Regions from separate parts of the Lysinibacillus sp. NPDC097195 genome, predicted to be linked through region 1. Evidence: riboswitches for the same ligand, from Rfam matches in the RefSeq annotation. Region 1 holds a riboswitch; each other region holds the start of a gene.
The links. Region 1 has a riboswitch for cobalamin ahead of ACIQXI_RS21090 (FecCD family ABC transporter permease). Riboswitches for the same ligand answer to the same signal wherever they lie in the genome.
Positions count from the first base shown of each region.

Region 2: linked by a shared signal. The riboswitch ahead of ACIQXI_RS15635 (ABC transporter substrate-binding protein) and the one ahead of ACIQXI_RS21090 (FecCD family ABC transporter permease) in region 1 are both predicted to bind cobalamin.
Region 3: linked by a shared signal. The riboswitch ahead of cobT (nicotinate-nucleotide--dimethylbenzimidazole phosphoribosyltransferase) and the one ahead of ACIQXI_RS21090 (FecCD family ABC transporter permease) in region 1 are both predicted to bind cobalamin.

Region 1 covers NZ_JBIWDP010000009.1:32,256-34,463, reverse strand. Annotated here, with positions in the region: gene ACIQXI_RS21095 (heme ABC transporter ATP-binding protein) at 1-102, opposite strand, end outside; gene ACIQXI_RS21090 (FecCD family ABC transporter permease) at 108-1,154, opposite strand; cobalamin riboswitch at 1,305-1,496, opposite strand; gene ACIQXI_RS21085 (YdhK family protein) at 1,675-2,208, shown strand, end outside.
Region 2 covers NZ_JBIWDP010000003.1:70,126-72,333, reverse strand. Annotated here, with positions in the region: gene argS (arginine--tRNA ligase) at 1-821, shown strand, start outside; cobalamin riboswitch at 978-1,162, shown strand; gene ACIQXI_RS15635 (ABC transporter substrate-binding protein) at 1,350-2,208, shown strand, end outside.
Region 3 covers NZ_JBIWDP010000001.1:2,147,046-2,149,253, forward strand. Annotated here, with positions in the region: gene ACIQXI_RS11205 (trimeric intracellular cation channel family protein) at 1-271, shown strand, start outside; gene cobT (nicotinate-nucleotide--dimethylbenzimidazole phosphoribosyltransferase) at 377-1,435, opposite strand; cobalamin riboswitch at 1,538-1,714, opposite strand; gene ACIQXI_RS11215 (rhodanese-like domain-containing protein) at 1,802-2,104, opposite strand.

The DNA of each region.
Region 1 (2,208 bases):
GATTAAACCGACAAATTGCTTTGCTTTTATTTGAATACTTACATCTTCTAATATGCGTTGATCTTGAATGGAGTATGATACACGCTTCGCTTCTAATGTCATCGCTCCTAATCTCCTTCACCAAAAGAATAATTGTTACGGCGTAATAGCCAAATAAAAAATGGCCCGCCGCAAAAAGCCGTAATAATTCCGATTGGCATTTCTTCTGGAGCAATTAATACACGCGCAATCGCATCTGCCCACACTAAGAAAACTGCCCCTAACAATGCACTGATTGGGATGACATATTTATAATTAGATCCTACTAATAAACGTACGATATGAGGGATTATTAAACCAACGAAACCAATTGCACCACTTACTGCAACAAGCACACCTGTTAATAATGATACGAGCAGGATTAGCTGTATTCGGAACTGTTGTAAATTAACACCTAACGTGACTGCCGCCTCTTCCCCAAGTAACAATAGATTTAAATGACGATAATGTAGCCATAGCAAAACAAAGACGATTAGAAAAATTATGACGGGAATGAGTATATTACTCCATTTTGCTCCTGCAAGACTGCCTAGCATCCAATACATAACCGCTTTTATACCGCCCTCTTCTTTAGACATCATTAACATAAAATTAGAAGTCGCAGACAATATAAACGATACTGCCATTCCTGCTAGCAACAAGCGGAAGATAGAAATACGTCCACCAACCCGTGATAAGAGAAAGACCATGACCATGGCAATAAAAGAACCTAAAAATGCAGCTACCGAAAGTGCATAGATTCCTAAAAATGAAAATGCTCCTAAAATAATGACTGCCGTTGCACCGACTGTTGCCCCAGAAGAAATACCTAAAACATACGGGTCTGCAATCGAATTACGGACAAGGGCTTGCACAGCTGCACCAGCAATAGCTAAGCCTGCTCCAACAATCGCTGCAAGCAGTACGCGTGGAACACGAATTTGCCATATAATAATCTCCTGTGACCGACTCCAATCAGCCTCAATCGAATTTGGGAAAATCGAAATTTTCGACAGAATAACCTTCCATACATGTAATGGTGTTATCGATACCGACCCAATCATAATTGCCAGCGTCATGGAAGCAATTAATACTAGAACAAGGGTAATAGCAAAAAATATAAATTTTTTATTCATCTGTTTACTAGCTCCTAATCACTCAAAATAATGACGAAGCAAGCAATAAAAAAGGGTATTCTACGCAAGAATGCATAGAAATACCCTCGGCTAAACAAAGTCAGAAAGAATCCATCATTGTCCGTAATTGCTTGCATCCTCGTGGGCATTACAGGTATGAACTAAATGGCAGGTCTCCTGGCTTCGATTCATCGTATCTATAATTACCTTCCCATTCGAAAACAGTGGTGAATCATTATAGAACTCCTCGTTACAGTTGCGGGACAGCGTCGGACTTACACCGACTTCCCTTTTAAGTGGCGCTCATTAAATAAGCGTCACACCATTAGTATCTGAAATTTTAAAATTATGACGATTCTATCATACATAATTATCGTAGTCTATAGCTTCTTCCTTATAGGAATTATTCTTTCATCTTTTCAACTTCAGACAAATAATATTTCGCACAAAATCAAATCCATATTTTCTGCACATTTACTTGTTACATTAAAGACAATTAACTAGTAAGGAGGAGTTTCACATGATATTAAAAAGAAATTGGTTGTTAAGTTTAGTTGCTGTATTTGCTTTACTACTATTATCAGCATGCACTGAGGATGCATCGAAGTCGGAAACTGCTAATAATGACACAACAGATTCTCAAGCACAAACAGACAAAGGAGACGAAATGGATCACTCCACGATGAAACATTCAAGCTCAGGTGAAGTTCCGCCCACTTTAAAAACTGCAGAAAACCCTAAATATCCAGTTGGCAGTACCGCTATTATTAAGGAAGGACATATGGCAGGGATGGCAGGCGCACAAGCAACGATTGTGGGGGCATATGATACAACTGCCTATATTATTTCCTATGAACCGACGACTGGTGGAAAAAAAGTAGAAAATCACAAATGGGTAATACATGAGGAATTAGTGAATCCAGGTGAGGCACCTTTAGCACCGGGCACAGAAGTTAAGACAGATGCTGCGCATATGGAGGGTATGGAAAATGCTACTGTTCGTATTGATGAAGCAGTACAGACGACTGTTTATATGATAGATTTTCCATTAACA
Region 2 (2,208 bases), on a different contig from region 1:
GTCATGTTTTTGAAGAAGATGGCGCTACATGGTTCCGTTCAACAACTTTCGGTGACGATAAAGACCGCGTATTAATTAAAAATGATGGCTCTTTCACATATTTAACACCTGATATTGCATACCATGAGGACAAAATTGTTCGTGGCTTTGATAAATTAATTAATATTTGGGGAGCTGACCACCACGGCTATATTCCACGTATGAAAGCGGCTATTCAAGCACTTGGCTATGACCGTGACACACTGGAAGTGGAAGTTATTCAAATGGTGCAACTATATAAAAACGGTGAGAAATTTAAAATGTCGAAACGTACAGGCAATGCCGTAACAATGCGTGAGCTTGTTGAAGAAGTTGGCCTAGATGCAGTACGTTACTTCTTTGTGAAAACAGCGGGTGACTCTCATATGGACTTTGATCTTGACCTTGCTGTATCGCAATCAAACGAAAACCCAGTGTACTATGCACAATATGCACATGCTCGTATTTCTTCAATTTTACGTTCTGCAACTGAACAAGGTTTTGCTGCTTCAACAGCGAACTTAAGTCTGTTAAGTGCTGAAAAAGAAATTGACCTATTGAAAAAAATTGGTGATTTCCCGAAAGTAGTGGCGGATGCAGCGAAATTCCGTACACCGCACCGTATCGCGAATTACATTCAAGAAACAGCAGCTGCATTCCACAGCTTCTATAATGCTGAAAAAGTGTTAGATGCATCAAATAAAGAGTTAACAGAAGCTCGTTTAGCTCTAATTACGGCTGTTCGTACAACAATTGCCAATGCACTACGTCTAATCGGCGTATCTGCACCGGAAAAAATGTAATAACAACTATAATGCCCCGACACAAATGCGTGTCGGGGATTTTTATGCTAGAGGGTACTACATAATTGTTTGAGTGCCAGGCACTACGCTGTCAATTTTCAGAATTGTTTGAGTGCCAGGCACTCTGCATAGGCTCTTTTTTCATGTATAATAAAATCAACTGAATAGTATAAAGGTTCTTTACGACAGTAAAGTGAAAAGGGAAATCGGTGTAATTCCGGTGCGGTCCCGCCACTGTAAGTGTTAGTTTTTTCAATTTGTGCCACTGAAATTTTTTTGGGAAGGCATGAAAAAGCATTTGGAGCACGAGCCAGGAGACCTGCCTTTATAGAACATTACATTGCAGCCTACGAGGATAGGATGGTGGTTTTTTTGTGCAAGCACCGCCTCTCGTTAAGCTGACGAGGGGTTTTTATGTTTTGGTAGGTTTTGTCGTTAAACAGTGTACATAGGTGATCTGTCGGATGATGAGTGACTTCATCAAGAAATGACTAAAGTTGAACAGTGCACGTATAAAGGAGGTTTACAATGAAAAAGTATTGGAAAATAGGTTTATCAGCATTTTTGGCACTGGGCTTACTTGCAGCATGTGGAGAACAATCGAAAAATGACCAAGAAGCTGCCTCACAAACGCAAGAGCAACAAGTAACAACACAACAAGAAGCAACGTTTCCATTGACAATAACAGATGCTACTGGCAAGGATATCGTACTAGAAGCACCACCTGAGCGAATGGTATCCCTTATTCCAAGTAACACAGAAATTTTATTTAGCCTTGGCTTAAATGATAAAATCGTTGGCGTTAATGATTACGATGATTATCCACCAGAGGTAGCCGACAAAGAAAAGGTCGGTAGTATGGACTTTAATATTGAACAAATTATTGCGTTACAACCAGATATCGTTTTTGCGCATGAATCAGGTATAGCTTCTTTAGAGGGAGCGATGGAGCAACTTGAAGCGGCGGGGGTAAAAGTATTCGTTGTAACAAATGCAAGTAATTTTAATGAAACCTATACGACGATGGAGCAATTAGGACGCGCCACTGGGAAGCTACCAGAAGCTCAAAAAATGATTGCGACTATGAAAGCTAAGGTGGAAGAAGTACAAGCGAAATTGCAAGACGTCAAGCCGAAAAAAGTATTTGTAGAAACATCAGACGAACCTGAAATTTACACCCCTGGTAAGGACACGTTTATGCAGGAGATGCTAGATATGATTCATGCTGAAAATATCGCAGCAGACACGGACGGCTGGTTCAAAATTGATGCAGAACAAATTATTACAAAAAATCCAGATGTTATCGTGGTTACATATAATTATGTGCCCGATATTTTAACGAAAATTCCTCAACGAGCAGGCTTTGAGACGATTACGGCAGTCAAAA
Region 3 (2,208 bases), on a different contig from region 1:
CAACATGCCGATTAGTGCGGTGATTGTTGCGGCAGTTTTAACTGGATCAGGCGGGGGGATTGTGCGAGATTTACTAGCCGGACGTAAGCCACTCGTGCTACGCGATGAAATCTACGGTGTCTGGGCAGCACTTGCTGGTCTTCTAATCGGATTAGAATTATTACAGGGAGATATTTTCTTATATGTATTATTCGGTGTCATTACGATACTACGCGTACTATCTTATATGAAGAAATGGCGCTTGCCATTGCGTAAGTTGCATCGAGCTTAATAGAGGGGGCTACTTCATTAAAGAAGCGAAGGAGGTCCCCTGACATAAAAAAAGTGTTAAATTGAATTCAATTCAATCTAACACTTTTTGCTTTTTCTAAATCAATTATTCCTTAGCTATTAGCGCCATCGTCTCTGCTAATGTTGCCATCTTGCTTACCATCGAACAAGCTGCATCTAAAATTGGAAAGGCTAAAGCTGCACCAGAGCCTTCTCCCAATCGCATATTCATATGTAGCATCGGCTCGACGCCTAACAGTTTGGCAGCAATTTTTGCACCTGGTTCTTCAGAGGCATGAGAAGGAATTATATAGTCTTGCACTTTCGGTTCCAATTCATGGGCAATAAGCGCTGCTACCGTAGAAATAAAACCATCAATCACAACTGGTTTACGATTGGCAGCAGCAGCAAGTATAACGCCAGCCATTGCACCGATTTCTAACCCACCTACTTTGGCAAGAATATCAATTGCATCATGACGATTCGGTTTGTTTAATTCAATAGACTTTTGAATAACAGCTACTTTATGTTCGATTCCTCCTGACCCTAGCCCAGCACCGAACCCAGTTACTTCATGCGGATGACAGCCATGAAGCACAGATAATATCGCGGCACTCGGTGTTGTATTACCAATCCCCATTTCACCAGTAGCAAGTACATTTGCCCCTTGTGCAATTTCCGCTGTCGCAACTTCAATGCCTACTTCAAGCGATTGAATGGCTTCTGCTCTAGTCATCGCTGGACCTAATGCCATATTATCTGTACCGTATTTAATTTTCTTAATGAGCACACCCGCATCAAGCGGAACATCTTCTTTGACGCCAACGTCTACCGTTACTACTTTTGCATTTGTTATGTTAGCAATCGCACAAACGCCTGTCACCCCTTTAGGAAAATTCAACGTTTGGAGCAACGTTACATCTTGCGGGTTTGACGTGACGCCTTCAGCACAAACACCGTGATCTGCCGCACAGACGATAATTGTTTTATGATCTAGTTTAGGATTTAGTTGTCCGGTGATTCCAGCTAGTTGTATGGCAAGTGACTCCAGTTTCCCCAAGCTATTTGGTGGCTTGCTAAGGGAATCAATATAGTTTTTAGATTTTTCCATCATTTGTTTGTCAGCGTATTGAATACTTTGCAACGTTTGCTGTAGTAGTTCCATCGTTATCTCTCCTTTTAATATCTTTTACATACAGAATGAAAAAAAAGAAAAGCCTGTAGTTTATTTCATCACAAATAAACTACAGACTTTTCCATCGTCTATATCATCCGAAGCAATTAGGCAGGTCTCCTGGCTCAATCTCAACATTTTATAGAACCTTCCCAGACAATGCTAGTGGTATTTTTCTATAAAACTCCATTTTACAGTGGCGGGACCGCTAAAGATTTTCACTTTATTCCCTATTCTCCCAAAGCGGGCACCTAATGCTTGTATGTAATTACTTTCAATTTACGACAAAGTATTTTTAGTGTCAATAAAAAAGAGGTAGTAAACGACTGACTCGTTCAATACCTCTGTAACGCTATATTATTTAAATTCTAATTCCCCATCGTAGGCTAACATGCCACCTTCAAGGTTTGTTACATCATAGCCTTGTGCTTCTAAATAGGCACAAGCATTTGCTGAACGTGCACCAGCTTTACATACAATAATGTATGGTTTTGCACTATCTAATTCGTTTAAACGTTCAGGTATTGTACCAAGTGCAATATGTTGGGCACCCGGGATTACGCCTTGTGCTACTTCATCATCTTCGCGTACATCAATAATGTATAGGTCTTCGTTAGCATCTAAGCGTTCTAATAATTGTGTTGTATCCATCGATTTCATTTGTGTAATCCTCCAATATATCAATTTCCTATTACATTATAGCGTGTACGAAAAAAAACAGCTAGTGATGTAACACCGCTATGACTTAGGAAGGGCTGCTAGCA